DNA from 3 places in the Colwellia sp. MB02u-9 genome. Region 2 is predicted to be linked to each of the others. Evidence: predicted binding sites of a transcription regulator. Region 2 holds the regulator's gene; each other region holds the start of a gene.

Region 1 (10,841 bases), on a different contig from region 2:
ACAATGACTATGCTCTGAAACATGCTTTAAGCAACTATGTTTATCGGCTTGTATTTGTTGCCAAATATGATGATTAACTGACTCTGGCCAAGCGTCAATATCGCCGGGCCAACTATTATCATTGAGCGCTTGGTGCATCTTATTTAAGGTTCGAATATCACTCGCTTGGGGTTTTTCTGCAAAGGTAAAACCGGCTTGCGGGCTGTCGTCATTCGCCACCGCTTGCGCGAGTTTTTGCCGACAAACATAACGTTGGCGTCCTTTTGCTAAGGTAAAGTTAAAGTCTAAACCGCTGTGTTTTTTTAGAAAGGGCAGGTCTTTATCAACCAGTTGTTCTTGCAATGCCACGGTGGCGGTCGCTATACAAACTTTTTTGTTGCGATTTAACGCTAACGGAATAGCGCCAAGCGCATAAGCTAAAGACTTACCCGTACCTGTGCCCGCCTCAATAGTAATAATTTTACGTACTTTGTCGTAATCACCCGCCAGTGTTTTGGCAATTTCAGCAATTAAAAAGGTTTGCTGTTGGCGCGGGTTAAAGTTGGTGAGGTTTTCACCTATGCTTTTATAGGAGGTTCTAATAACTTGTTTAATTTTATCGCTTAACATCGCGGCTGTAGTTTCCTATCGACAAAAGATGATTTACACTGCTGTATATATTAACAGTTTGTCATGAGTAATTAGAACCATTAATGCAACTTTCTCCTGAAAACCTTCCTGGCGTAGTTCAATCGTTAGCGAGCACTCGTGGTTTTCTGTTGACCCGAAATGCGGCAGACAGAAACAATCACCTTGAAATTACCCTGTGGTTGAAAACACCACAAGGGCCAGTGCAGCTGATTATTGATAACGAACGTGCGGTTTTTTTTGTTGAAGTTAGTGATGTGACTCATGTTAAAGACATTTTAGCTAAACAAGGCATTAACCTTGACGAGATAAAAGCGCTTGCGCTAAAAGCATTTAATCAAGCTGCGGTGGCGGCAGTGTATTTTTTGACCTTACGTGATTTTTACCAAGCCCGCGCTGTACTAAAGCAAAAAGGTATTAAGTGTTATGAAGACGACATTCGCCCAGATGATCGTTTTTTAATGGAGCGTTTTATTACCGCCGATCTCACCTTTGCTGGTCAGGCAGTAAAGGTGAGATCGGCTGATAATCAAGCTTACCAGCGCTTTGAGCAGGTTAAATGTAAACGTATTGATAAAGCGCAACAAACTGACATTGCACTGTCGAGCGTATCGCTTGATATCGAATGTTCAATGTCGGGTGAACTCTATTCTATCGGGCTATATAGCGAGCATTGTCAGCAAGTGTTGATGATTGCTAATGCAGAAGAAATAGCCCGCGAGCAACAAGCTACCCGTGACATTGATATTGTTTGGCAAGCTAATGAACAAGAATTATTAGTGAGTTTGCTCGCTTGGTTTACTCAACACGACCCTGATATTATTATGGGTTGGAACGTGATCAATTTTGATTTTGCTTTATTACAAAAACGTTATGATTTATATGGCCTTAAATTTACGATTGGTCGAGATAAAAAAGCACCCCATTGGCGTAAAAATCAAAGTAGTGAACAGCAATTTATTGAAATTAATGGCCGTGTAGTGCTCGATGGTATCGACTTACTGAAAAGTGCTACTTATAATTTTCCCAGTTTTTCACTCGACAATGTTGCGAATACGTTACTAGGTATTGGCAAAAAAGTTGACGATGTTGATCACCGAATTGAAGAAATAACTAATAATTTTCATCATGATAAAACAGCGCTAGCAATTTATAATTTAGAAGATTGTCGCTTAGTGCTGTTAATTTTTCAGCATACGCAATTATTAGAATTTGCCATGCTCAGGGCACAGCTAACGGGTTTAGCCATTGATAGAATCGGTGGCTCTGTCGCCGCTTTTACCAACTTATATTTGCCTAAATTACATCGTAGTGGCTATATTGCGCCTAATATGGGCGATGGTGATCAAGGCTTTGAATCACCGGGCGGCTTTGTAATGGACTCTACCCCTGGGCTTTATCAAAATGTGCTGGTGTTAGATTTTAAAAGCCTGTATCCCAGTATTATCCGCAGTTTTAATATTGATCCTATGGGCTTAATTGAAGGTTTAAAATCACCAGAAACAGCCATAGAGGGTTTTGACGGGGCTTATTTTTCAAGAGAACAGCATTTTCTACCCGATATCATCACTGAGCTTTGGAAAGAGCGAGATATTGCCAAAAGAGATAAAAATGCTGCGTTATCACAAGCGATAAAAATTATTATGAATTCATTTTATGGTGTTTTAGGCTCAACCGGCTGCCGATTTTTTGATCCCCGGTTATCTGGCTCAATTACGAAACGCAGCCATAGCATACTAAAAACCACTAAATCATGGATTGAAGCAAAAGGTTATCAAGTTATTTACGGCGACACCGACTCAATATTTGTCCATGTCGGTGACCACCAAAGCGCAGAGCAGAGTAGGGCGCTTGGTAAAGTTTTACAAGATTACATTAACCAAAAGTGGCAAAAATTACTTAAAGAACAGTTTAATATTGTTAGCGAGCTTGATATTGAATTTGAAACCCACTTTAGTCAATTCTTAATGCCAACCATTCGTGGCCAAGATATAGGTACAAAAAAACGCTATGCAGGCTTAGTACAAAAGGGCGAACAACAACAACTTGTTTTTAAAGGGTTAGAGAGTGTTCGCACCGATTGGACCGAATTAGCCAAGCAATTTCAACGTACTTTGTATTTGAAAGTTTTTAATAACGAACCGGTTGCTGATTACATCAAGCAAATGGTGGCCGATACCTTAGCGGGTAAGCATGATGGCCTACTTTATTATCGTAAACGATTGCGCAGAAAGCTTGAACTTTACGTTAAAAATGTGCCGCCACATGTCAGAGCAGCAAGGCTAGCCGATGAAATTTATCAGCAACAGGGAAAACCTCTTAAGTATCAAAATAAAGGGTGGATTGAATATCTCATGACCACCAATGGCCCACAAGCTAAAGGCTGTCAAAGCGCTGCTTTGGATTATCAATTTTACATTGATCGACAATTGCTGGCGGTAGCTGATGCTATTTTACCTTTTATTAATACCAGTTTTGATGAAATTACCAATAGCCAAATGAGCTTGTTTGAGCGCTAAAACGGACAATTGAGCTAACTGACTAACACTGGTGGCAACTGATAGTGTTATACCCAGTTAATGCTTGCTTTGCTCTTAAGGGTTAAAGTGCTTAAGGGGTAAATTTATAAGGTGAATAACTCCTATCTCCTAACTACAAGTTATAGCTGGTATTTAATTGAGTTCAGAAAAAATTGATTATACCAATTTCATTAATTAGGTGGTCTACGTTATATGCAGGAAACATGACCAAATATAAGGCATTTATTTTAATAACTAGTGGTTCTAATTATTAAATAAATAACGCAGTAGTTGGTTATTTTAACCAGTAAAAATGATCAGATAATTAGTGAGATTGGTATTAATTAATCAAATGGCTACTACTCATATGATACTATTTTATCTGCTTAATACTGTTCACGACTATGTTATGACAAAATAAAGCGTGCTTCTTTATTTAATTCGCGATACAAATACCTATAGATGGCTAGATAGCTATAATTGATTTTTGAAAAGTGTGAACTTTAGCAAGCTGAAGTTAAAAATGAGTTAGCCGCTTGGTGAATTGTCAGCGCTGCTTGATTTCAAAAGGATAAGTCCCTTATCGAGCGATATCCAAAAATACAACCGTGGAGTGTAACCTAGAGATGAAAAAAGAAACAAAACTTATTAATGCCGGCCGCAAAAGCCAATGGACACGCGGTGTCGTTAACCCACCCGTAGAGCGCGCGTCTACCGTAGTATTTAACTCTGTCAAAGAAATGAAGCATGCCACAGCAAATAAAACTAATCAGGTGTTGTTTTATGGCCGTCGTGGTACCTCAACCTCGTTCGCATTTAGTGATGCTATGACCGAGTTAGAAGGTGGCGCAGGTTGTGCCATATATCCGTCGGGTACTGCGGCAATTACTAATGCCATACTAGCCTTTGTTAAAACGGGCGATCATATCTTAATGGTTGATAGCACCTATGAACCCACCCGTGATTATTGCGATAAAATATTAGCTAAGTTAGGTATTGAAACGACCTATTATGATCCACTGATTGGTTCAGGTATCGAAGCGTTAATTAAAGCGAATACCCGTGTGGTGTTTCTTGAATCACCGGGCTCAGTTACCATGGAGGTGCAAGACGTTCCCGCCATCGCTGAAGTGGCTCATAGGCACAACTGTATCGTGATGTTAGATAACACTTGGTCAGCAGGGGTAAATTTTCAACCCTTTGACTACGGTGTCGATGTTTCAATACAAGCAGCGACAAAATATATTGTTGGCCATTCAGACGTCATGTTAGGTACCGCAACAGCAAACGCTGAGCATTGGCCACAATTGCGTGAAAGCAGCTATATTATGGGGCAATGTACCTCTCCTGATGACTTATACTTAGCCATGCGTGGTATTAGAACATTAAGCGTACGTTTACAGCAGCATCAGGCCAGTGCACTTAAAATAGCGCATTGGTTGTCAACGCGCCCAGAGGTTGAAACTATATTACATCCAGCGCTACCATCTTGCCCAGGTCATGAAGCATTCAAGCGTGATTTTACCGGCTCAAATGGTTTGTTTTCGTTTGTATTAAACAAGGGGAATCAAGCGGCATTAACGGCATTTTTAGACAGCATGGAACATTTTAAAATGGGTTATTCGTGGGGGGGGTTTGAAAGCCTTGTTTTAGGTATTTCAAAGGTTAATAATATGCGCACTGCAACCACTTGGCCATATCAATTTCCCTTGATTCGTTTGCATGTGGGTTTGGAAAATGTTGATGATTTAATTGATGATTTAGCACAAGGGTTTGCGCATTTTAATCAAGTGCTTGAGCAACAAGGTAGTTAAGAGCATTTTGTATCATTAATCTGTCAAGTTAGTATTGCACTAGTGAACTTAACAATAGCAAGTGACTTAACTTAAGAATTCGTAGCAAATTTTGTTTAACGACTGATGTTAAATAAAGCCTTTTAAACGGACTTTGAATTTAATCATAAATTGATTCAAAGCCGTTTTCTAGCGGCTATGAGCATGACCTATTTTGCATCGCTACAACTTATCGCAAGATAAAGCACTTTTCATTGAATTATCTTTTTCCTTAATTATTAGGGTAAAACAGCACACGTTAGCATTTTTCAGGTGTGCACTGATAAAGTACAATAAAGTATTTGCCTGCAAGCACTTTTGAACCTTACCATTTAGCCAGGGTTTAGCCAGAGTCTAGCTCTACTTTCAACAGATATTATTGTCTAACAGATCCTGATACGGGTTATAAAGATCAAAGGCCAAATATCAAACGCTTAATGCTTTACTGCTTTTAAAACATACCAGAACACAACGAGTGAGGGATGATCAAAACAGTTTACTTGTTTTCATCCTTTGCCTTGTTGTAATATGTGAGAAATCATAATTATAGTCAGTATTATGGCAAAGTAAGTTGTGATCCGTGTTCTATGTATAGTACTTGATATAAGAGAGTTGAATGAATAATGATTCACCCATAAGAAAAGGTTTATTTCAACTTTTATATTCTGTGATAGAAACAGGAGTTTGCCGAGTTATTACCAGCAAATCTGAAAAGCTGTTAGCGAGTTTAAAAAAAACCTATATTGAAAATATCCCTGAACATCATCAAGTTGTTTTTTTACCAGGAAAAATTGAGCACCTCGATGATTTAACTCGTGTCTTAGTAACGGCCGGTATCGATCAGTTTTCCTCAATAGAAACTAATGAACAGTTCCTTGAAAATGCCAAGCAGTATTTAATTGAGAACAAAGACAAAGAAGTTATCACTATTTGGGCATTTGAAAATGCTGATTTGATTTCAACGGATATACATGACTTGTTAGGACAGCTACTGGCATGGCAACGCTATGGTAGCTCATTATTGACTATTGAATTATGGGGCCATACCTTATTAGAAAAATCATATAGCTCAGGGGAAATTAGCCAATATTATCAAAGTAAAATTTACCCTATTAATCTTGATGAAAACCTCACTCTTAAGTCAAAAATCGCCTTATTTAACTTCAAATCAATTAACTTTAAACTCTTCATTGCTTTAATGGCCGGATTACTTTTAGGCCCGCAAGTAGCCCCTTTGCTAGAAAAATTGTCAAATATTTATAATAGCTCAACACAGCCAACAATAAATGTAGTCAATAATATAAACACAGAGAAACTAGCGCCAAAAGCAATAGCAGTAAAGCCTGCGTTTGACGATGAGAATAACAAGCAAGCCGAGATCACCAGACAAGCAAATGTTCTAGCACTTAATGATAGTGCAGAATTTAAAGAAAACGGGCAAAACCTCGCTATAACATTAGCAAGCAATACAGATGAAACAAACAAAACAAACGATATAGAAGCAACAGATAGCACAGCTGAAAAAAATATTAATATGCACAATATCAAAGTTGCAGAGCATATTTTAACGCCAGAAAAACCACATTGGTACTTTAAGCTTTTACCGAGCGAGTGGCTAAGTGATTATAATATTAATTTAAATCATCAATTACAGACAGAAAATAACCAAGTCTATATTCAGTATGGCGTATATAAACATAAACGTTCTGTTATCAGATTTGCTACAGAAAACAGGTCATTAAGCGATTATTATCATTTATGTTATTCATCTGAATGGCAAATGGTGGCGTTGATGACAGGTGCTTATCAAGACTATCGTCAAGCCTTCAAAAGTTTGATTAAGATAAAAGAACAAGGCTTTGATGGGATTATTGTTAACTCATCTTATTTAAATGCATGGCAATGTAGTAATCAAAATTAATTATCATCAAAAGGCCAATTTTATTGGCCTTTTGTGCAAACCTTGATGGACATTTAATGCCTAAGCGTTTAATACCAATCTCACTAATTATCTGATGATTTTTACTGGTTAAAATAACCAACTACTGCGTTATTTATTTTAATAATTAGAACCACTATTTATTAAAATAAATACCTTATATTTGGTCATTTTTACTGCGTATAAAGTAGACCACCTAATTAATGAAATTGGTATAAGCAAGACTGACTTATAATAAACCCGATTTTGAAAGTAACAAAGTAGCCACATGTATAAAAAAACAAGTAAAAAAGAGGCAAAGCCACAAGTGATTTCTTATGATCGGGTCAAATCTTATATGATTTGGATGATTGAAAGGTATGGAGATTACTCTGCAAAAACGTTACTTCAAAAAGCCAATATGTTGTTTAAAGATGATACTCAATTTAATGAGCCAGCACTTAATTATCTGATAGAACATGACATTATTAATGATTTTCGTTATGCAACACGCTTAACGACAAGTTTATCAGAAAAAAATATTGGCCCTAATAAAATCAAAGAAAAATTGTATGTAAAGGGATTTGCATCCAAGATCATTAATGACTGTGTTGGGGCGTTAGAAACGTCTGAGGATGATTATTTTGCTAAGGCGCTTTCATTAAAGATCAGAAAGTTTGGCGAAGAGCCTATTGACGATATGAAATTAAAGCAAAAAGCGCTACGGCATTTAATATCCAAAGGCTTTACCTACTCAATCGCCGATAAAGCGGTCAAATTCAGTGAACAAGGCGATAAATAAACACTTTCTAATGTCGCTAATCAGATAGCTACATCAATCAAAAATGGGCTTTATCAAACATAATCAATTATGGCTAAAGCATGCTGCACCATGGCTTATGTTTGATAAAGCCTAAAACAGTGTAAGCGACTAAAAAACCATCAATGAAGATAAAGTCACTGCTCTTATTTGCCCGTACTGTGATAAAAAATCTGGTACTTTTAATAAAGTTAATAAATTTACTTATTAAATTTATTAACTGCTGTCAGTAATTGCCGACAAGAAACCTGCCCAACCAACTTACCATCTTCAATCACAGGTCGACGACGATGTTTTTTTAGTAGCATGTCCTGAGCGACATTGATAATGTCATCACTAGGGTGAGCAACAACTATATTTTCTTTAGTCATATATTCACTCACTAAACCAACACCAATATTGTTGTAAGTGCTTTCGAGTATGGCGGCTAAACAATCCATTTCGGAAAGTACGCCTACGAGGACTTTCTTTTCATTTATTACACAAACCCCTGAGACTTTATTATCTATGATGATTTTCATCGTATCTAATAAATTATCATCCTCTTTGACCTTGATTGGGTTAGTGATCATATAATCGCGCAAACCAACTGATTGAAGCATGGTAAATCACCTTTTAGTTTAGTAATAATTTTCATTATGTAAAAAGATAGACCGGATATTTTTTGAGCTTAAGTTTCGGTCATTGAGCTTAATAGAATATAAACGGCATATCTAATATAAGTCAAAGAATACTATAATTTTTTTTCAATCCAGCGAATAATAAGCGATGAAACAAGCGAATAAGCTATGGTTATAGCCATTTGATTAATTAAGCGTTCTACTTTTTCATGCGAAAAAATGGCTAAATACAAGCTATAAAATTTACTCAGTAGGTATTCACCTTATAAATTTTATCACTCAATCGTTTTGAATTTTAACCATTAAAAATGCAAATAAAAAATCTCTTATATATTAAATAATTGATCATAAATATCTTCATTTTACTGTTAACAATGGCAGGCTCGATAGTTCGCCTTAAATAAACGCTTCAAACATTTATTAGCATCATGTTGGGTTAGTCATAGTTAGATGAGTTGTGAACTAGCCATAGCTTTATGCTTTGATACCCAGTGTTTTTAAACTTGTTTACCGCAGACGTTAGTTGCCAAAAGGCTTAGTTAAATAGTACAACTGTCGCTCTTCAAAAATTTCGAGAATGGATTTTCTGGCTTGATAGTTCCTGTAGGCTGACATGTGAAATAATTTATTATTTTTCGGGGCAAAACGAGTAAGAAAAACAGTCATAACGTCATAAATCATCAGAAAATTATTAAGTTTATTTTGATGGGCCAAAACAAATGAGCGCTTATTGGTTTTTCTGTTTTCAATCCTAGTGACCGCTTCAAGGCTCAAAGCTGCCATTAAAATTCGATAAATGAACATTTACAGTTAGCCTAAGTAGTCATTAAAGCAGCGCTTTGTTCTATCACGATTCAAGGCACTTAGCGAGATAGCCAATCTGTCAATTCATCGCCAAACAAGTCATATTTGCCTATCTTGTTTACTTTGGCGATTGCTCACCTGTGGATATCAAAATCTGCACGTATTTGCACGCGTGAGCCTATTGAGCAGTTTACTTGGTCAGATCATTATGCGATAAAACGCCGCTTGACGTTAAAAACAGATAGCTTTAAAAAGTAACACGCTCATAGCTATAAAGAACAAGTATTAATATGGCGCTTGTTTAATATTGTGCCTCTTCTCTGAGCAAACATCGTCCTCTTGGTTCATCACCTTCATGAAGTACAACGTCGGAATGTAGGAACTGTGCCGCCTCTGCTGAGCCTTTCACTTTAGAAGCACTGCGGGTCAACATTTCTGCTTCAAACTCAGTTAATACACTTGCTCTTACACCCGCTTCTCGCCATTGAGACATAGGTCTACATCCTATGGATATACCCCGAGCTAATGATAGCGCGTCTAACAGCGCTTGATTCGCCCCTTGCCCTTTAAATGGACTCATCGGGTGGGCTGCATCGCCGATTAAGGTTACTTTACCTGCTTTTTCCAACAATTCTGCATTAAGTAATTCACGGTCATAAGCAGGGTAACCAGAAACTAGCGCTGACTTAGTAGCTGATAAAATTTGAGGAATGGGATCATGCCACTGACATCTTTTAGAGGCTTCTTCTTTAAGTGCTTGAGGACCTTTAGCGCTCAAGGCTTTAGCGTTCTCCTCTGTTATAGGGAAGCTAAGTTGCCACATTACCGACTCTGAATCATAAGGCATGATGTAAATTCGTTCATGGCCATTGGCGGTTTGAAATACCGTAGCCGAGTCGAGCAAAGGGCTTTCAAGCCCGTTGAGATCAGCCAAAGGACAGATACCTAAAATCACAATACAACCTAGGTATTGTAGTGGTTTTATATCATCTCCAATCAATAATTTTCGTACCGAACTGCGGATACCATCGGCACCCACAAGTAGATCGGCCTTAACATGCTTTATTTCTGCGCTGCTCTCGTTCTTGGTCTTTCCTTTAGTGTTAACTTTAAAGATCAGATCAACGGCCGCACCTTCAGTTTCCTTAAAATCAACTAATTGGTGATCCCACTTAACAGTCTCATGATCACCAAGTTGCTCAAGTAAAGCAAAGCGTAAAGATTGGCGGGCGATATGTATATTTCTGCGTTTCACAGAGGTCTTTATCTCAGACGGCAACCACTTTCTTATGCCCCATTCTCCAATCTCTTTGCCATCAGTGGTGTGTACCACATGTCTTGTAGAAATTACGCCATGCTTTAGTGATAAAATGCCTAATGCTTTGATTGCCTTACTTGCTTGTTGCAACGTGAGGCCATAACCTTGAGAGCGAGCACCAAAGCCGCTATCACGTTCATAAAGTGTAAAAGGAATACCGCGGTGTTTACATGCTACCGCCAAAGCTACTCCACCTATGCCACCACCAATAATAGCAAGGTGTGGGTAGTTTTCTGTATCGGCTGTAGGATGACTAGCTGATTGAACTAAGCCAGAGCCGCTACAGTTCAAACAATCATAGAGGTGACCTTTCGGTTGAACGGGGGGCGTGCCTTGGGCATTCATTTCTTCAAAGTGCGCTAACGCTCTTTGAAAGCTGAGTT
Region 2 (10,841 bases):
AAGAATACACTGTTTTGTTGGCTAATAAAAACCCAGGTTAATTAATTTCCTGATGAATTTGGCGCGATACTTTGATCATAACGAATCGCGCCAAAACTTTACTTAACCTTCCTGCTTAACGCTATTTATACCCCTTGGCATCACTTCCCGCTAGCAAAAATGTTTAATTTAACCCTTTGATTTTAACTTGCTGTTGACGATGATTTAGCTGCTGGCAAATAGTGACTAAATCAGCATGAATACCACCCGCAGTAACATCACGTCCAGCACCTGGACCACGAATAATAAGCGCATTTTCTTGATACCACTCGCTTTTAATTTGAAAAACATTATCACATGGGGTTAATTGAGCAAACGCGTCGTTATGGCTTAATTCTTCCAAGCTAACTTTCGCACTCACTTGACCATTCTCACTGATAAAGCGAGCAACATAACGAATTCCACAGGCTTTTGCCTGTGCTTGCTGTAAGCGCAATAAAAACAACTCATCAAGCTCAGACGTTCGTTGAAGAAACGCCTCTAAGCTAATATCACGTAATGATTCTGGCACTAAATTCTGACAGTCAATATCAGCTAACGACAATTCAAAACCTGCGGCACGCGCTAAGATTAATAATTTACGCTGTACGTCTCGCCCTGATAAATCTTCTCGCGGATCCGGCTCAGTCAACCCTTGCGTTAAGGCATTCGACAACAGCGCAGAAAATGGCGTTGTGCCATCGTAAAATTGAAATAGCCAGGATAAAGTGCCCGAGAATATACCCGAAATTTCCGTTATTTTATCACCGCTATTCATCAACTCCTTAATGCTTGAGTTAATAGGCAAACCAGCACCAACTGTGGTATTACCCAACCATAAGCTATTATTTTTTTCTGCTGTTTTAAGCAATTGCTGATAATTTTCAGTACTTGAAGATGCCGCCCACTTGTTCGCACCAATAACATGAATGCCACGGGCAAAAAACTCTTCATACAACTGACTAAAGTCTTCGCTGGGTGTGATATCAACAACAATCAACTCGTCATAAGGGTGATTAGTCAGCCAAGTTAACAGTTGCTCACTGTCATACGGCTGCGCTTGTTGTTGATAATGTAACAAAGCATTAGCGACATCTATGCCATCGGTATTTATTAAGGCTTTACTTGCCCCCACTAAAGCGACTAAGTGCACATTGTCTAAGCCTGAAACACGCGCTATTTGCTTTGGTAACATGGTTAAAAATCGTTGGCCAATATTACCTAATCCAGCGACAACAAGGGCAATATTTTTCGCGTCTTTGGTCATATCCGCATGGACATTATTGAGTATTTCACTCGAGCATGGCTCAGGTAAAACCGCAATATAACTGTGTTCATTAAAGGCATGCAAAAAATGTAAGCATTGTTGATGCTTAAGCGCTCTTTTAAACCTAGCGCGCATGTCGCCTTGTTTCGCGACACTATGGCCAACAATGGCAATAATCGCTACTGGCCTAAAGGTTACTTCGGTGTCATGACTGGCTAACCATTGGCTAAGCGCTTTTTGTTGGGCCTGCGTGACGACTAGGTAACCTTCGTCAAGATTGTAACAAATCGGTGAAAATTCACTTACCGCTAATTCGCCAGACTTAGCTAAAAAGCTGCTTGATTTCGCTAATATTAAATCGTTTAAACTGGTGACTGAAAGTTCTTGTTTTGCTATTTGGCCAAACTTGCCTATTTCAGTACCGCTAACCTCAGGTGCAAAACTACTGGCAACATGTAAATGGGTATTATGGTTGGTTAATGGCTGTAAGGTTTTGGCATGTAATACTGGGTTACCCAAACGGCCCAGTTCATTGGCAACCGCATTAGGTAAACGGTGTAATTTTCTCGCTAAAGGTACAAGCCTTGGGTCAGCACTATAAATACCATCAACGTCAGTCCAAAGCGTTACATTGCCCGCGCCTGATAGTGCCGCCATTATGGTTGCTGAGTAATCACTACCATTGCGCCCTAACGTGCAGGCTTGTTGCTGTTGATTACGCGCAATATAACCGGTAACGATCACCAGTTGGTCTTGTTGTTGAAGCGGTAAAAAGTTTTCTTGGCTCACGCTATAGTCAATAGCACAATTTTTTTCATCTTTTAGTAAAAGAAAGTCTCTGGCATCCAACATATAACTTGGACACACACTTTCACTCAATACCGCAGATAACAAGCGCGCTGACCAAACCTCACCAAAGGCCAATAAGTCATTTTGATAACTCAATGGCTCACTAAGGGGAGCACTTAGCGGATCACTCAGTAAATGTTCTGTTATTTGTGCAACATCTTGCTTGAGTAAACTTTTCAGTCTGGCGGCACTACTGGCATTTAACAGTTCATCAATTAACTGAGCTTGCGTCGCATCAAGGGCAGTAATAGTTACCCGTAAATGCTCACGTAAGGTGTTTAGGTCATTACTCGTGCTCACTTGCTCAGTGTTCAGCGAAGTTATTTCCTGAAGCTCAACCGCGAGTTGATAAAGAGTAAATAATGCATCTGTGGTATTGCCATTAGCAGATACCACAATAATGTCATTGAGCTGGCAATGCTGACGAATAATATCCACCACACGTTCAACGCAAGCACTGGTAGCTAAACTACTACCACCAAATTTATGGACATTACAGGCAACTTTTGCCAAGTGATTTTTTGCAGAGCTAAGCGTTACCGCTGTATTTGAACCGATCATTTTACTACCACAGGTATGACAACCTTGTCATACCGCCTTTAAATTATTGATATATAACACGCAGCCAAAGTACATTGATAACTATGGATAACTATGGATAACCACTTTAAGCTTGGCTGGCATCGAGCGCCTGAGATAGGTCGGCCAGTATATCGTCAATATCTTCAATACCAACAGAAAGTCGCACTAATGACTGGGTAATACCGGCGGTAAGTTGTGCTTCAATTTCCATCCCCGCATGGGTCATGGTTGAGGGATGACAGATCAAACTTTCAACACCACCAAGTGATTGTGCCAAGGTGAAAAGTTCAAGTTTATCAAACAGTATTTTAACCGCTTCAACGCCACCTTTAAGCTCAAAACTCATCATAGCGCCAAAATCATACTGCTGTTTTTTAGCTAATTCATGTTGCGGATGGCTAGCTAAACCCGGAAAATAAACCTGTTGAATAGCCGAATGCTGTTGCAAAAATTTTGCCACAGCATTGGCATTAATTTGATGCTGCTTCATCCGTATGGGCAAAGTTTTTAAGCCACGCAAAGCTAAAAAGCTATCAAAAGCTGAACCCGTAATACCAATGCAGTTTGCCCACCAAGCTAGTTTTTCACCTAAGGCTTGTTCTTTGGTGACTAGCACACCGCCAACCACGTCGCTATGACCATTAATGTATTTGGTGGTAGAGTGAAAAACAATATCAGCACCCAATAGCAAGGGTTGTTGCAATACCGGCGACATAAAGGTGTTATCAACCGCCACTAATGCGCCAACTTGATGGGCTTGTTTGGTAATGGCAGCAATATCAACTAAGCGTAACAATGGATTACTCGGTGATTCAACTAAGACTAATTTAGGTTTTGTTGCTAAGGCTTGCGCCAAGGCTTGTTGATCGTTTTGATCAACCACCACGAGCGTAAACTGCCCCCGCTTGGCAAGATGGGTAAATAATCGAAAACTTCCGCCATAGCAATCATGCGGAATAACAACCGTGTCTTGTGTATCAAGTAATTGGCAAATAAGATGCACCGCTGACATGCCGGTATTTGTCACTATGCCAACGGCACCCTGCTCTAAATCTGTAATAGCTTGGGCAAACGTAGCGCGAGTTGGATTGCCGGTGCGTGAATAGTCAAACTGACGCTTGTCATTAAAACCTTTCAGTGCATAGGTGCTTGAAAGGTGAAGAGCTGGAATAACAGCGCCATGGTGTTGGTCGCTATTAATACCTGCTCGAACAGCGGTAGTGGCAATTTTTTTCTCGCTCATGTGTACTCCGGTAAAAATATTTTCTGTATAGATGTTTGGACGTCTATCAATCTAAATGGTTTAAGTTCTTGGGTCAAGTACTTTAGACTTCTAAACTTCTACACATTCGTTATTGACTCAGGCCCCACAACCAGTAAAATCAAGTAGTAAGAATAAATTTATCATAAACTGGCCTACCAAACAGGTTTAACATCGATAAGTTTATCTCAATTAATTAGCATAGAGGAATATTCATGGCAGAGTGGAATGGCGAGTATATTAACCCATACGCCGAACACGGGAAGAAAAGTGAACAAGTCAAAAAGATCACCGTGTCTATCCCTTTACGTGTGTTAAAAGTGCTCACTGATGAACGTACACGTCGCCAAGTGAATAACTTGCGTCATGCCACCAACAGTGAATTGTTATGTGAAGCGTTTTTACATGCTTTTACTGGCCAACCATTACCTGATGATAGTGACTTGGCTAAAGACAACACACAAAAATTACCCGCGAGTGTTCGTCGGGCTTTGGAAGCAAAAGGCATAACTGACTTTAGTGAACACGAAGCGGAATTAGAAGATTAAAACGAGTAGCACAACAATTAGTACAACAAGCAAATAAACAAGGCGCTGATTAGCGCCTTTTTTATTGCTGAAAAATAGGGGTGATTAGCAAGAGTTGCTTTGAAATATATAGCGAAATACCGCCTGTAGTATGCCGCTACATATCAAAAAATAATTATTTCTGTTCATCAGCGCTATTTGAATATTCTTCAAACTGGAACGATATTGCTTTAGTTTGCATTAAAGTGACTTTTAAAGTCAGCGTCGTTCAAATAAAATAACATTATGCCCGTCACCCATATGGCCAGCATCCAGCTTTACATAATTTTGATTTACTAAGCCTTAATTTTTCATAGTGTCCACACATTAAAAAGCTTAATAACTGAAACTTTAATATCATCGAATTTAACTAAGCAGCTACATTAACTCATGACTGACGGCTGATAACTGATAGCTGATAGCTATAAATCTAGCCAGTCGCATCATTTAACTGCAATAAATCCCATTTTGTCCCATATAAATCTTTAAACACGACAACCGTGCCATATTCTTCCACGCGCGGCTCTTCGTTAAACTCGACACCTTGGCTTTTCATCTGTTGATAGTCGCGCCAAAAGTCATTGGTTTGCAGAAATAAAAATACTCGTCCGCCCGCTTGATTGCCCACTGATTGGCTTTGCGCGTCGTTACTGGCTTTAGCAAGCAGTATGTTGGTGCCATTTGAATTCGGTGGTGATATTTGCACCCAACGTTTTCCGCCGCCTAAGTCAGTATCTTCAATCAGCTGAAAGTTTAATTTTTTGCTATAGAATGCAATCGCATCATCATAGTCTTCAACCACGAGGGCAATATTGGCTATGCTTTGTTTGATCGTTTTGGTCATGCTTTGTTCTCTATTCATTTTCACTACTCATCGTCCAAGTCATGCTATTTTAACGTATTTTTCTTCCGTAATGCACTTTGCATGATGTAATTAAAAAAACCTCACCTAGAGATCTTTTTTCACAATCACTAGCCACTAGCTAAAAAATTAATTACTTTGAAAAGAATTTAGTTTGCTTAACAACCTTAATTTCCGGCATATTATCAACGGCAACAGTCAGTGTCACTGACGTAATTTTTTGGCTGATGTTTTCCGGGGGCATCGTTAAATGTACAGGTACACTGGCGATTTCACCCGCTTTTATCATCACCTTACCGTCAACACTTAAACTTACTACTTTTTCCAATACTGTGATCTTAAATTGGCGATCAACTTTTGATTTATTAGTAATTTTCAATAAGTAACTATTCGTCACCTTATCTTGAAAGTCGAGCTGAAATAATGTGCCACGATCCCGCAAAATAGAAAATTCAATTGGCACCCGCACTTGAATAGTAAAAATCATAAACGCCATGGCTAATACCGACATAACAGCATAGCCAATAATTTTCGGCCGTAGTAATTTAACCTTTTTACCTTCTAGTGCATTTTCACTGGTATAACTAATTAAGCCCTTAGCATAATTAAATTTACTCATGGTTTGATCACAGGCATCAATGCAAGCACCGCAATTAATACATTCGTATTGCAAGCCGTTACGAATATCAATACCCACTGGGCACACTTCCACACAAAGGTTACAGTCTACACAATCACCTAAACCTAGGTCTTTTGGCTGCTGGTGACGTTTACGAGCACCGCGGCTTTCACCACGCAATTTATCATAAGCAACCACTAGGGTATTCTTGTCGAACATGGCGGATTGAAAGCGTGAATACGGGCACATGTAAATACACATTTTTTCACGTAACCAACCGGCATTACCGTAGGTACAAACAGCAAAAAACAGCACCCAGAAAGTTGTCAGGCCATCCCACTGCCATTGTAGTAAATCAAGATACAGTGCGCGGGCCGGTAAAAAATAACTGATAAATGTTGTTGCGGTAAAAAATGCGATTAATCCCCAAATAAAGTGCTTGGCTGATTTTCTCGCTAAGGTCTCTAATGACAATGGCTGTTCATCACGTTTAATACGTTTATTGCGCGTACCCTCCAACCATTCTTCAACCCAAATAAAACTGAAGGTCCATACGGTTTGAGGACAGGTATAACCACACCAAATTCGACCAAGCCACGTGGTTAAAAAGAAAAGTAAGTAGCAACTAACCAGTAATAATCCCGCTAGAATGATAAAATCCTGTGGAAAAAATGTTTGTGAAAAAATATGAAACTGTTGCTTACCTATATCCAGTAAAACAGCCTGATTACCTTGAAAATTAAGCCAAGGCATCAACATAAATAATAAAACAAAGGCTAAGCCAGTGAATTGTCGAATACGCTGATAACGACCTTTTTGTTGACGAACATAGACTGAGGATTCAGATTTGTAGGGCTTAATGATCAAATCTTCTGCTTTAAAATCAAACTTCATGGTTTACTGCTAAAACTAACGTTAGGATAGTTACTAATAGCAAAATATGAACCAAGTTATAAAATTAAATTAACTCACTGTTTAATATCATATTTATAACTTTATATTCTTTACAGTACCCACCATAAAGCACGATATATCGTGCATTAGCGATATATCGTGCCTTGCATATTATTTTTATAGTGAAGTTATTAGTTAGGACGTACAATTTTCAATTTACTCATGCGAGAGCGTAATGTACTTTCAGGTAAGCCTAACTGCTTAGCGGCACCTATTTCACCGCCAATGCGCCATTTACAGGCTTTTAACACACTTAATATATAGCGGGTTTCCACTTGTGCTAAGGTTTCAATAACAGGAGGGGTAAGTGATTTTGACGAGGTTTTAAAGTTAAAGTTTAGAATAGTCGATTTAGTTAAAATTATCTCGCGCTCAAGTACATTTTGCAATTCACGAATATTACCGGGCCATTGATATTGCATTAATTGAGTTAAGCTACGGTTACTAATAGCACTGATATTTTTACCTAGCGTTTTATTCAGTGTGCTGATAATCGCCTGTGATAACAGTGGTATATCTTCTTGGCGCTCACGCAGCGGTGGAACAGTAACCGGAAAAACATTAAGCCGATAAAACAAATCAATTCTAAATGTACCTTGGGTAATCATCGCCGATAAATCACGGTTAGTAGCCGCGATAACCCTTATATTAACCTTAACAGTTTCACTGCCGCCGACCCGTTCAAACTCTTGCTCTTGTAATACCCGTAGTAACTTGCCTTGTGCTGCCATGGATAATTCACCAATTTCATCAAGAAATAACGTGCCATCATTCGCTAATTCAAAACGGCCTTTGCGTCGTTCAGTAGCGCCAGTAAATGCGCCTTTTTCATGCCCAAATAGTTCAGATTCAAGTAAGCTGGGGGTAAATACAGCACAATTAACTTTTACCATAGTAGAGTTTTTACGTTGACTTAAGGCATGAATATTACGAGCAACCAATTCTTTACCTGTGCCATTCTCTCCCAAAATAAGTACGGTACTATCAGTTTGTGCAACTAGCTCTACTTGCGCCAACATTTTGGTGATTATTGGGCTGCTACCCACCAAGCCAGCAGACGACCACTCTTGCGCTAACTCATTCTGTAGATAGGTATTTTCAGCCTGAAGCTGCTCAGTAAGTGATTGTACATTTTCCAAGGCACTGCGCAGTGCCAACTCAATTTGTTGTTGCTGACTCACATCACGAAATACCGCAACAGCGCCAATAATATGGTTATTTTTATAAACCGCTCGTGTTGTGTACTCAACAGGGAAGTTACTGCCATCTTTGCGCCAGAACACCTCACCACTCACCTGTCGAGAAATACCGTCAAGCGCGGTATTGAATATTTTACATTCACAAGCAGGATAAGGCTCACCATTGCTATAGCTATGATGATGAAACTGATGAATATTTTGTCCCAATAGTTCAGCGTAAGACCAGCCGGTCATGGCTTCTGCAGCAGGATTAATAAAAATAGCGCGCCCTTGTGTATCTAAACCGTAAATACCTTCACCAACAGCGTTTAGTAATAATTCAGAATCGGCGAGATAGGCTTTAATTTCTTTATCCATTGATCTTCCTAAAGTGACTTACTAGGCACGAATAAACTACGTTATTTACGCTAAATATCGAGGTTAATCGTAAACCACGATATACCGTGGCTATATTAGCAATAGCTATAATAGTAGCAATTTTGTAACTACGCTAGCAAATCGTGCCAATCTCATTCACTGTTATCAATTTATTAGCCATGTTTGATGTTGCCGATGTCTAAGTTAAAAGTTGAACGTTGAACGTTAAATTAAAAAATGCCCAAAAAAAAGGGAAGCAATAAGCTTCCCTTCTATTTCATTCTCGATCTAAGGCTACATTGCTTACAAGCGTAACCGTTAGCCTTGGTAATTCGCTGGCATTGCGAGTGCCGCTACACCTGAGTCCACTGCTGCTTGTGCAACCGCAATAGCGACAGCCGAACGTAAACGTGAGTCCATAGGTTTTGGGATAATGTAATTTCTACCAAAATTTAACTCGTCACAGCCACTAGCCGCTAATACTTCTGCCGTCACTTGCTCTTTTGCTAAGGTGCGAATGGCATGTACGGCGGCAATTTTCATTTCATCATTAATGATACGTGCGCGCACATCTAAAGCGCCACGGAAAATAAAGGGGAAACAAAGTACGTTATTTACTTGGTTTGGGTAGTCTGAACGACCGGTAGCAATAATTAAATCATCGCGTGTTGCCATAGCCAGTTCAGGTTTAATTTCTGGATCTGGATTTGAACAAGCAAAAATCACGGGCTTAGCGGCCATAAGCTTTATGTGTGAAGGTAATAGTAAATTAGGGCCAGATACACCAATGAATACGTCAGCACCATCGATGGCGTCTTCTAGCGTGCGCTTATCCGTATTGTTAGCAAATAATTTTTTATATTCATTTAAATCGTCACGGCGGGTGTGAATAACACCTTTAGTGTCGAGCATATAAATTTTTTCACGTTGTGCGCCACATTTAATCAACAGTTCCATACAGGCAATGGCTGCAGCGCCAGCCCCCATACAAACAATGTTAGCGTGTCGAAGTTCTTTACCTTGAATTTCTAGCGCATTTATCATTCCCGCTGCCGTTACAATAGCAGTACCGTGTTGATCGTCATGAAATACCGGTATTTTACAGCGTTCAATGAGCGCCTTTTCAATAACAAAACATTCAGGTGCTTTAATATCTTCTAAGTTAATGCCACCAAAGCTGTCAGCAATATTAGCTACCGTGTTAATGAAGTCTTCAACGGTTTTATGGTTAACTTCAATATCAAACGAATTAATGCCAGCAAAACGTTTAAACAATAACGCTTTGCCTTCCATCACAGGTTTAGAGGCCATTGGCCCTAAGTTTCCTAAACCTAAAATAGCGGTACCATTGGTGATAACAGCAACGGTATTGCCTTTGCCGGTATATTTATAAACGTCATCAGGATTTTCAGCAATGGCGCGAACAGGTTCGGCAACACCAGGGCTATAAGCGAGCGAGAGATCTTTGCTTGTTTCAGCAGGGGTCGTTAATTCAACACTAATTTTGCCCGGCGTTGGGTATTGGTGATAATCAAGTGCTTGTTGGCGAAGATCTGTCATGTTTATTCCTAATGTGTGAGTCTTATGCGTGAGTTTACGTTAGAGCTATTATGGTTATTTATATACTATTGCAATGCGATGTCTAATTTCAAGCTGTTTTGTATATATTAATTCGCTACAAGCTATAATTAATATAGCCTGAATAGTTTGATATTTCACATAACCTAGCTAAATATTGGACATAAAGCGTTAACTATTGATATCAAAATAGCGATTAGCATACTTTATCAAACCATAAGCAGTTTAATTATATAGATTAAGTTTAAGCCGCTTGTTTTACTTGTAAAGCTTTGTGAATTTGTATCATTTCATACTGACTAACAAAATTAACCAAAGTAGATCTGTCTTTACTTTTAACTATAGTGTTAACCATGCTTTTAATGATCTTTATAACTATGCTCTCGCCCAGATTAAAAAGGCTTAAGCTAAATTTTAATGCTGATATTGCCACTAGCTTGCCATACCGAGTGGATTAATTATCTACTCACTTAAAAGGGTTAACATCAGAAAATACCGTATTATAAAACTGCTAAGTAGCATAACTACTGACTACATTTTATGTCTTGTATTTATCCATTTTTGCTGGTGAAACAATAGATTGGTTAAATTAGTCAAAGGGATTTAAAAATGCAGAGGTAAATAGTGACTGAATTTTAGCGATAAAAAAACCACCTAGCAGGTGGTTTTTAAAAAGTGATTAAAACGTAGAAATTTAATTATTCGTCAAACGGATTAACTAAAATCATG
Region 3 (10,841 bases), on a different contig from region 2:
TAACGTATCCATGGTGGGATATTGCTGTTTAAGTTCGATGAACAGATTCTGCATCTTAACAAAACTTGCCTGAGCCGCATTTTTTTCTGGAATGGCCATCAAACCACGCAAGCATAAATTGTCACAAGTTTCGATAACAGCCAGCAGTTCAGGAAGCGCTTCGGGTAATACGCCAGCTTTACTTAATTCGCCACTAATATTCACTTGTAAACAAATGTTTAGCGGAGTATCTTGACCAGACCTATGCTCGTTAAGACGTTTAGCCACTTTAATTCTGTCTATGCTATGTACCCACGAAAAATGGCTAGCGATTAACTTGGTTTTATTGGTTTGAATTGGACCAATAAAATGCCAAGTTATATCTGGCTTATTTTGCAAAGCGATAATTTTTTCCACCGCTTCTTGTACATAGTTCTCGCCAAAATTTCGTTGTCCTGCGTGGTAAGCTTGTTCGAGCATTTCAATAGGTTTAGTTTTACTTACCGCCAGCAAAGTGACTTCATCAGGGTTGCGGTGAGCAAGTTGACAAGCAGAAGCAATTTGCAGTTCAACCGCAGCAATATTATCTTTAATAGCAATCATATTGTTTATTTCAGTTCTCAATGACTTATTAAGTTGTTAGTTCAATTATAAATTAGACTAAGAGGTTTGTATGGATATTACCGAATTATTAGCATTTAGTGTCGAAAATAATGCTTCAGATTTACATTTATCAGCGGGAAATCCCCCGTCTATTCGCGTCGATGGTGATGTGCGAAAGTTAAATATACCAGCATTTGACGAAAAAGATGTTAACGCTTTGGTCTATGATATTATGAATGATAGACAACGCAAAGAATATGAAGAAAATTTAGAGGTCGATTTTTCTTTTGAAGTGCCAAATTTAGCGCGTTTCAGGGTCAATGCCTTTAATCAAAATCGTGGCCCTGCCGCGGTATTTCGTACTATCCCGAGCAAAATTCTCTCATTGGATGATTTAGGTTGCCCTGATATTTTCCGAGATATAGCCGATCTTCCTCGTGGCTTAGTCTTGGTTACTGGGCCGACAGGCTCAGGTAAATCAACAACGCTGGCCGCGATGGTTGATTATATAAATAAAAATAAGCACGATCATATTTTAACTATTGAAGACCCGATCGAATTTGTGCATCAAAGCCAGTCTTGCTTGATTAATCAACGCGAAGTTCATCGCGATACCTTAAGTTTTAGCGCCGCATTACGCTCGGCATTACGTGAAGACCCTGACGTTATTTTGGTGGGTGAAATGCGTGATTTAGAAACCATACGTTTAGCGATGACTGCAGCTGAAACTGGCCATTTAGTTTTTGGCACCTTACATACAACTTCAGCGCCAAAAACGATTGACCGTATTATTGATGTATTTCCGGGCGAAGAAAAAGCTATGGTGCGTTCAATGCTTTCTGAGTCATTGCGTGCGGTAATCTCGCAAACCTTGGTTAAAAAAGTGGGTGGCGGCCGTGTTGCTTCGCACGAAATTATGATGGGTGTGCCGGCAATTCGTAATCTTATTCGTGAAGATAAAATTGCACAAATGTATTCAGCTATCCAAACGGGTATGTCTCATGGCATGCAAACGATGGATCAATGTTTACAAAACTTGGTCAACCGCGGCATGATAACTAGGCAAGATGCTATGGACACAGCGTACGATAAAAACCAATTTAATGGTTACTAGTCTTGCTGGTGTGAAATAAAGCGAAAGGTAATTAAATGAATTTTCATGATTTATTACAGAAAATGGTGCAGCACGAAGCATCAGATATGTTTGTTACGGCTAAATTGCCCGTTAGTGCAAAAATTAATGGTGAACTTATCGCTATTGATGAGCAAGTTTTGTCGGCGACTGAGGCTTTAGGCTTAGTGCATGACGCTATGTCAGAAAAACAAAAAATTGAGTTTGAAGCAAGCAAAGAATGTAACTTTGCGATTTCGATAGACGGCATTGGCAGATTTCGTGTGTCGGCATTTTGGCAGCGAGATATGGCAGGTATGGTTGTTCGCCGTATTGTTACCGAAATACCCGAAGCGGATGATTTGGGTTTACCCTCAGTACTAAAAGATGTGGTGATGTCAAAGCGCGGTTTATTGTTATTTGTTGGCGGTACGGGTACCGGTAAGTCAACGTCAATGGCCGCGTTAATTGGCTATCGTAACAAAAACTCTCGTGGCCATATCCTGACGATAGAAGACCCCGTTGAGTTTGTTCATGAGCACGGTAAATGTATGGTAACGCAACGTGAAGTGGGTTTAGACACTGAGAGCTTTGATGCCGCCTTAAAAAGTTCTTTGCGCCAAGCCCCTGATGTTATACTTATCGGCGAAATTCGTAGCCAAGAAACCATGGAGCATGCGTTGAGCTTTGCAGAAACGGGTCACTTATGTATTGCGACCTTGCATGCTAACAATGCAAACCAAGCTATTGATCGTATTATGCATTTAGTACCCGCAGATCAACATGGCAAACTACTGTTTGATCTTGCATTAAATTTACGCGGTATTGTCGCGCAACAATTAATTCCAACGCGTGATGGTAATAGCCGAGTGGCAGCGATTGAAATATTACTTAACTCGCCGTATATCGCTGAGCTAATTAAAAAAGGTGATATCGGTAGTATTAAAGAAGTCATGGAAAAATCTACCGATCAAGGTATGCAAACATTTGACCAAGCATTATTTCATTTGTATCAACAAGGACTTATTAATTACGCTGACGCTTTGCATCATGCTGACTCACCTAATGACTTACGCTTAATGATCAAGTTGCGTAGCAATGATCAAGGAGGAACGGGTTCATTGTCGGGTGTAACGATTGATGGTTTAGCGCCGAAAGAGCAATGATAATTATCGGATAAGTCGCCCGTTCTAAACATAAAAGCATGCCTATATCGGCATGCTTTTATGTTTAGAAAGAGTGGTGGTTTTTTAAACGCTATAATAAAATATAATAAAGTAAAATAAAGTTTAGATGCAAAATAAAAGGATCAGCCAATGTTATTTACAATACGTGTGTTAATGCTTGTTTTAGCCTTCACTACAGTTAATTTCGCCATAGCTGGGACTGATGAATTTATGGCGGGGCCAGTGATTAAAAACTATGGCAAGCATGCCAAGGTTCAGCAGGATTTTAATTTTGATAAAAACAGTGTCTTTAAAGTCGCTTTTGACATCAGTGAGCAAGGAAAAATAGGCGAGGTTAATCGAAAGATCGAGACTCTGGCGCGTTTTATTAACATGCATGTGGCAAATGGTATGCCGGCAAAGAATATTCATTTAGCTTTGGTGGTACATGGTAAAGCGGGTTTTGATTTACTAAAAGGGCTGTTGTACCAAGAAAAGTTTCAGCAAAAAAATGCGAATAGCGCACTGTTGCAAGACTTGATGAAAAACCAAGTAAGGGTTTATTTATGTGGTCAATCGGCCGCTTATTACGAGATTAGCAATGACATGTTAGCACCAGGCGTTGAAATGGCCTTGTCTGCAATGACCGCTCATGCGGTATTACAAAGCAAAGGTTATAAGGTTAATCCATTCTAAGGCTTTCAATAAGGCTTTTATAGTCTGTCATAAAGTTTTTATAAAGGAAAGAGACTCGACAAACCCCATATCCATAAGGGGATAGAAACGATAGACATTAAGGTGGTAATCACTACTATTCCGGCTATAGTCTCTTGATGTTTTGCATGTTGCTTGGCAATTAAATAAGCATTTACGCCCGTTGGACTTGCACTTAAAATCACTAACGTCATTGTGGTGAGCGCCGAAAACTGAAATATAAAATGACTGGTTAATAGGATTAAAGTTGGTAACAATACTAGCTTTAGTAGACTGGCAGTAACAATAAATTTAACTTCATTGCGAATTTTATAAAAGGCTAGCGAAGCGCCGAGTAAAAAAAGTGCTAAGGTAATAGCAGGTTTACCTAACAATAACAGACTGTTGTTAACGATTACGGGTAACTTTATCGTCATTAAATTAACGATAAAACCACCGGTAATAGCAATGAGTAATGGGTTGTAAAATGTCTGCTTGAGAAATATCCACCCATTAAACTGTTTAATATTAACCGCCAACACACTGGTAATGCCAATTAGCAGTGCACTGTGTAAACTGATCACTAAAAATATTGTTGGCAATACTTGCTCACCTAGCACCATTAAAGCGATAGGCATGCCAACAATAACATTATTTGAATAACCCGCGCCGAAAGCGTAAACCGCGGATGCAGGAAGATCACGTTTTAAATGCTGGTGAAAATAGTAATTTATCGCCCAAGCTAGGCCATAAACTAACAATAAGGGTAAATAAAAGGCACTATAAATATTCAAATTTATTGTGCTCATATCCGCATTGGCCAACTGTTGAAATAAAAATGCCGGAATAGCGATATTAAAGGTAAATTTACTTAGGGCATCGACTTGGGCTTTGTTAAACCAGTTACTTTTAGCCAGTATAAAACCGAGCAAGCCGACCATAATTAATGGACTAATAAGGGTGAAAATAGCCATTAAACGCTTATGACTCTAACGACAAAGTAAAACTCGCTAAACAAGTACTTGTTAATACTCATCAGGCTAGATTGTAATCACGGTTAATCGGCTTAATATTGATTTTCAAAATAACTTTCTATAATTAATTTTGCTGATGCGGCGTCGATATTATCTTTTTTAAGATTACGGTAACCGCCTTCAGCAAACAGTGCTTCTTTGGCAGTGGCGGTGGTTAGGCGTTCATCTTGAAATTCAACTTTGACGCCAAATCTTCCGGATACTCGGTTACCGAACTTTTTCGCATCATGGGTCAAGGGTTGCTCGCTGCCATCCATATTGAGTGGCAAACCCACCACAACAAAGTCAGGTTGCCATTCCTGCATAAATTTGGTCATTTTGTCCCAATCAGGAATACCATCACGCGCTTTTACTGAACCCAAAGGGGAAGCTAAACCGGTTATTTCTTGACCGACAGCAACCCCAATATATTTTTTGCCAAAATCAAAGCCAAGTATTGTTCGTTCGCCAATGGCGGTTTTACTCGCCATTATGCATGTCCTACTTCACTGGATAAATGAGCCATATCAATACCCAATTTATCAGTGGCTTTTTTCCACCTTTGCTCAATAGGGGTATTAAAAATAATATCGCCATCAGCGGGGGTAAGTAGCCAAGAGTTAGCTTTAATTTCTTCCTCTAATTGGCCCGGTCCCCAGCCAGCATAGCCTAAGGTTACCATATATTTTTCAGGTGCTTGTGCTGTACCCAGGGCCAATAAAATATCTTTTGAGGTCGTGATCATTACCTCAGCAGTTAAGGCTAAAGAACTATTCCAGCCCGCTTGTGTGCTGTGTAAAACAAAGCCTCGGTCTTGTGAAACGGGGCCACCGGTTAAGACTTGTTGGTCTAACTCGGGTGCGGCAACTTTATCTTGATCTATTTGGGTTAATAATTCGTTCAAGGTGACATTGATAGGAAGGTTTATGATCAAACCCATTGCCCCTTCAGCATTATGCTCACAGATATAAGTCACTGTTTTATTAAAATAAGAGTCGTCTAAACTGGGCATAGCAATCAAAAGTTGATTTTCAAAACTATCCATAAATATACCTTAATAATCAGAGAGAAATACGCTAAAGGTCACTTTGCCTTTAGCAATCTTATTGCGATTGGTATTAACTAGCGTTTTCTGATGTTTTGCTCAATAGCATCCATGAGTTTACCGCTAATATTTATTGGGTATGCTGCTTCAATTTCGCGAATACAGGTTGGGCTTGTTACATTGATTTCAGTGACTTTGTTGCCAATAACGTCTAAACCAACAAAAAATAAGCCACGTTTTTTCAATTCTGGTGCAATAGTTTCAGCAATAAATTTGTCGCTAGCACTTAATGGACGCGCTTCACCACGACCACCAGCGGCTAAATTACCGCGGGTTTCTCCTTGTGCAGGAATGCGGGCTAAACAGTAAGGCATAGGTTCACCATTAACGATTAATATGCGTTTATCACCGTCAACGATTTCTGGTAGGTACTCTTGTACCATAGCATACTGTGTTGAATGTGCTGTTAATGTTTCAAGAATTACGCCAACATTGGGATCATTCTCACCAATACGAAATATAGATGAACCACCCATACCGTCTAAGGGTTTGATGATAATATCTTTGTTCTCTTTATGAAATTCTCTAATTTTTTGATTATTACGTGTAACTAATGTTTTTGGTGTTAACTCTGGAAACCAAGCGGTAAATAATTTTTCGTTACAATCACGTAAACTTTGTGGCTTATTAACAATCAAAGTGCCCGCAACTTCTGCGCGTTCTAACATGTAGGTGGCATAAATAAACTCAGTGTCAAACGGCGGATCTTTTCGCATTAATACCGCATCTAAGTCAGCTACATTGATGTCTTCTCGTTCATCTAATTCATACCAATGCTCAGTGTCGTCAAATACTTTCACTTTGGCTGCGGTTGCTCGACAAACGCCTTGCTCTAAATAGAGATCTTGCATTTCCATATAATAAATTTCATAACCACGGGCTTGCGCTTCAAGCATCATCGCCATTGAAGAATCTTTTTTTACCTTGACCTGGGCAATAGGGTCCATAACAACGCCAATTTTTATGCTCATGTGTTTTCCTAAAGGTTATATGTTGATAAATGCCATGGCATTATTTATATGCTGCAAGCGATTAAATTCTGTTAGCTGGTCTTTCTACTAGTTGCTCTATGGTGCACGAAACTTAACACTGAGTTAATTTAAATCACCGTAACGACATTGTAATGCCGTTATTGCGGTCAGGGCTGCGGTTTCTGTTCTTAGTACCCGCGGCCCGAGTAAAACATCGTGAAAGCCTGCTGTATTGGCACGAGCAATTTCATCATCACTTAAACCACCTTCTGGCCCAATTAACAGGCGAACCCGTTGGTTTTCGATTGGCAAACTCATAATAGAGTGCTGGGCTTTAGGATGTAAATTTAGCTTTAATGCTGAACTGTCTTGTTGTAACCACTCATCCAAATAAATGGGTAGGGCAACAATAGGGACAGTGCAACGGCCACTTTGCTCACAAGCGCTGATCACTATTTTTTGCCATTGCTGGTGTTTTTTCTCTAAACGCTCGCCGCTAAGTTTTACATTGCAACGTTCACTAAAAATAGGCGTAATGGTATTAACACCTAACTCTACCGATTTTTGCAGCGTAAAGTCCATGCGTTCACCGCGTGAAACACCTTGTGCTAAATGAATATTGAGTGGCGACTCGTTTTCAACAATTTTTTTAGTAATAATCTCTACATCAGCAGACTTTTTATTTACATTACAAAGTCTTGCTTGATACTCAAAATAACCTTCTTGCTCTGCGATGCCATTAAATAGTGTAATGTCATCGCCGTCTTTAAGTCGTAATACGCGCACAATATGGCCAAAAGCGTCAGCATTTAATACTTGTGTTTGACCTATTTCAAATGCTTGTGCTTGGTAAATACGAGGGTTACGCATATAAGGTTATCCATGGTTATTGTCGCAGCTATAGATGAGTGATATTACAGTAGCCGTTCAGGTTAAAGTTAATAGCGATTAAAGACCAAAGCTTTGTTGCTAGAAATTATGAGTAATAATTATTTCTAATATAGCCTGTTAATAAGGGCAACTCATCGTAAATTCAATTGTTTATATTAAAAAAATGATATTATTTTTTTGTTAGCACTTGTTCAAAATAAAGCAGAAAAACTCGCAGGCTATTAAAACACTTGAAATTGAGATACTGCTGTTCTTGATTGAATTTTTATTAAGATAAGTCACTTGCCAGACGATTTATTATTTGTATCTATCTTATTATATAACTCGTGTTATTTTTCTCTCTTTGTCTGAGTATATCACTGTAATCATTGAGGTTGGTGAAGTACCGTCTAAATAAGTGGCAGCGGATGATGATATTTCGCTAATAGTGACAAGCAATAGCATATTAGGAGTATTTTTATACGTTATGACTGATAAGCCTATTGCAAATAAAAGCATGAAAATTCAAGCATGAAAATAAAAAAACCGCTCAATGAGCGGTTTTTTTTAAACAGAAGCTTTAATCAAAGTACGAATTAAATACCGGCTGACAAGCGCAGTGCTTCAGCTTTATCTGTTTTTTCCCAGCTAAATGCGGTGAAGGTATCATCGCCAACAGTCATTTCAAATGGTTCGCGACCAAAGTGACCATAAGCCGCCGTTTGCTTATACATAGGGTGTAGCAAGTCTAACATTTTAGTTATACCGTAAGGGCGTAAGTCAAAGTGTTCACGTACTATTTCAACCAAACGCTCTTCAGACACTTTACCGGTACCAAAAGTATCAATCGAGATTGAGGTCGGCTCAGCAACACCAATAGCGTACGATATTTGAATTTCACAACGCTCAGCTAAACCTGCTGCGACAATGTTTTTGGCAACATAGCGACCAGCATAAGCCGCACTGCGATCGACTTTTGATGGATCTTTACCCGAAAAAGCACCACCGCCATGACGAGCCATACCGCCATAAGTATCAACAATAATTTTACGACCAGTTAAACCACAATCGCCGACAGGACCACCAATAACAAAGCGACCTGTTGGGTTGATATGATATTTAGTGTCTTTGGTTAATAACTCGGCAGGTAAAACATGTTTAATAATGTTTTCCATTACGGCACTGTGCAAGTCTTCTTGTTTAATATCTGGGTTATGCTGAGTTGACAACACAACGGTATCAATAGCTACAGGCTTGTTATCTTTATAAATAAAGGTTACTTGGCTTTTTGCATCAGGACGTAACCAAGGTAAAATTCCTGATTTACGTGCTTCAGCCTGACGCTCAACTAAACGGTGTGAATAATATAATGGCGCAGGCATCAGGGTTTCGGTTTCATTGGTCGCATAACCAAACATTAAACCTTGATCACCAGCACCTTGGTCTTCTGGATTTTCTCGGTCAACACCTTGGGCAATTTCGGGTGATTGTTGGCCAATTAAGTTCATAATGCCGCAAGTTGCGCCATCAAAACCAACATCTGAAGAGGTGTAGCCAATCTCAGAAATAACGTCACGGGTAATTTGTTCTAAATCTACCCAAGCAGAGGTTGAAACCTCACCTGAAATAATAGCAACACCCGTTTTTACCATAGTTTCACAAGCAACGCGTGCATTTTTATCTTTGGCAATAATAGCATCTAAAACCGCATCAGAAATTTGATCGGCAATTTTATCTGGATGTCCTTCTGACACTGACTCAGAAGTAAAAAGGTGTGTAGACATAAAACCTCGGTAAAAATTAACTGAAAAACAATAATCGTCTTTAATAACGATATTCTAACTGTTTAGTTAAGCTTTTTCTAGATTTATTTACGCCTAGATGGCTAAACGTCTTTAAGACGGGAAATTTTCAATATAAATTATGTAGCCATTTATTGACAAAATTAAGTTTGAGCGAGATGTAACCTGAAGTTACGCTATTAAGGATACATATTTAAGCGCAGTGGCCGTTGTAAAATGTGACTAAAAAGCGCTTGTTGTTTTAGGCAATACTTCGAACTGTAAAAGGTCGTTGTGCCTATATTATTCAGAGGATTAATGAGCTGATGTAAGGATAATTGCCGTTTTAATTGCTCAGTTACCGGCTGTGCTGTTTCCATAATGACTACGCTGTCGCCACATATTTCGTTAATCAAGTTTTTGATTAACGGGTAATGTGTACAACCTAATACGATAGTATCTACCCCTTTTTCGAGTAAAGGTTGTAAATAGCTCAACAGCATTAATTTGCACTCAGGCGAGTTTTTCTTGTCTTGTTCAATAAGTTCTACCAAGCCGGGACAAGGCTGAATAGTCACATCACTGTTATGACTATATTGCGCCACTAAGGCTAAAAAACGCTGATTTTCAGCCGTAGCTTTAGTGACTAATATGGCTATTTTTTTGTTTTTACTAATGCGGGTTGCCGGCTTTATGGCGGGTTCAACACCAATAACTGGAATTGAAATATTTTTCCGTAGCTGATCTATAGCATTAACCGTGGCGGTATTGCAGGCAACAACAATAGCTTTGGCGTTACGGGCAATAAACCACTGGGCAATCTCATTAACCCGTTGTTGAATAAATTCAGTAGATTTTTCACCGTAGGGTGCATACAGGGTATCGGCGACATAGAGCAAATTTTCATGGGGTAATTGTTGTTCAATGCACTGCGTGATAGACAAACCACCAACGCCGGAGTCAAATATACCAATAGGATCGGCATTAGCCGTTTGGCGTTTACTTTTTAGGATTGAAGTAGCTGCTTTTATATCAGCTTGGTTTTGCATGGGCATTAATTAAGCACAGCTTAAGTTTGGTGTAGTTAGTTGGGCCAAGTATATTATCAACAAGCAAATGAGATCTATACATATTTTGAGATAGGTATTGATTGCCAAGCTGCCGCCGTTGAGATGAGTCCTGAAGACAGGGGATTTAGGAGCGTTTAAAGACCAGTTTTTAGCTGTCAGTAAGTTAAAGTTTGAAGCTCTGTTTGCCATGCTTTTACTCATGTAGTTCTCCTGCTTTTCTCTTTGTGAATTACTTTGTTATTTTATTCTTTTTTTACAGGGAGGAAACAATGAGAAGGGAAGGAGGGCTAATTAGCACAGCGATCTTAAGACAAATTGAACGTTACGATAAGATTTAGCTAAATAAAACTATTGAAAGTTTAGGGATTAACTATGAATGTGCGGGTTAATTTTTTAATGCGATTATTTTTGCTTTTCTAGGAGTGCGCAAAAATATTGTTGATATTTTAGGATGAGTTACAGAATTAGAAAGTAGAGGA

The links. Region 2 encodes MetJ, which represses methionine synthesis genes. Its sites were predicted from a motif close to TAGACGTCTAGACGTCTA; they were not measured.
Region 1: a site for MetJ is predicted at 3,606-3,623, ahead of H4J65_RS14450 (cystathionine beta-lyase). Genes of this name have one in related genera too.
Region 3: a site for MetJ is predicted at 9,390-9,407, ahead of metK (methionine adenosyltransferase). Genes of this name have one in related genera too.

Annotation. Positions count from the first base shown of each region.
Region 1 covers NZ_JACGVF010000098.1:71,912-82,752, forward strand. Annotated here, with positions in the region: gene dinG (ATP-dependent DNA helicase DinG) at 1-609, opposite strand, end outside; gene H4J65_RS14445 (DNA polymerase II) at 693-3,146, shown strand; gene H4J65_RS14450 (cystathionine beta-lyase) at 3,773-4,960, shown strand; gene H4J65_RS14455 (hypothetical protein) at 5,595-6,899, shown strand; gene H4J65_RS14460 (regulatory protein RecX) at 7,186-7,698, shown strand; gene H4J65_RS14465 (CBS domain-containing protein) at 7,917-8,318, opposite strand; gene H4J65_RS14470 (NAD(P)/FAD-dependent oxidoreductase) at 9,442-10,841, opposite strand, start outside.
Region 2 covers NZ_JACGVF010000070.1:146,385-157,225, reverse strand. Annotated here, with positions in the region: gene metL (bifunctional aspartate kinase/homoserine dehydrogenase II) at 164-2,695, opposite strand; gene metB (cystathionine gamma-synthase) at 2,802-3,959, opposite strand; gene metJ (met regulon transcriptional regulator MetJ) at 4,193-4,525, shown strand; gene H4J65_RS04275 (VOC family protein) at 4,974-5,387, opposite strand; gene ccoG (cytochrome c oxidase accessory protein CcoG) at 5,539-6,918, opposite strand; gene H4J65_RS04265 (sigma-54-dependent Fis family transcriptional regulator) at 7,110-8,534, opposite strand; gene H4J65_RS04260 (malic enzyme-like NAD(P)-binding protein) at 8,853-10,094, opposite strand; gene H4J65_RS04255 (adenylosuccinate synthase) at 10,811-10,841, opposite strand, start outside.
Region 3 covers NZ_JACGVF010000095.1:242,329-253,169, reverse strand. Annotated here, with positions in the region: gene H4J65_RS12155 (YggS family pyridoxal phosphate-dependent enzyme) at 1-582, opposite strand, end outside; gene H4J65_RS12150 (type IV pilus twitching motility protein PilT) at 653-1,696, shown strand; gene H4J65_RS12145 (PilT/PilU family type 4a pilus ATPase) at 1,732-2,859, shown strand; gene H4J65_RS12140 (DsrE family protein) at 3,010-3,555, shown strand; gene H4J65_RS12135 (AEC family transporter) at 3,594-4,526, opposite strand; gene ruvX (Holliday junction resolvase RuvX) at 4,619-5,056, opposite strand; gene H4J65_RS12125 (YqgE/AlgH family protein) at 5,056-5,610, opposite strand; gene gshB (glutathione synthase) at 5,688-6,641, opposite strand; gene rsmE (16S rRNA (uracil(1498)-N(3))-methyltransferase) at 6,765-7,511, opposite strand; gene metK (methionine adenosyltransferase) at 8,108-9,295, opposite strand; gene murI (glutamate racemase) at 9,493-10,347, opposite strand.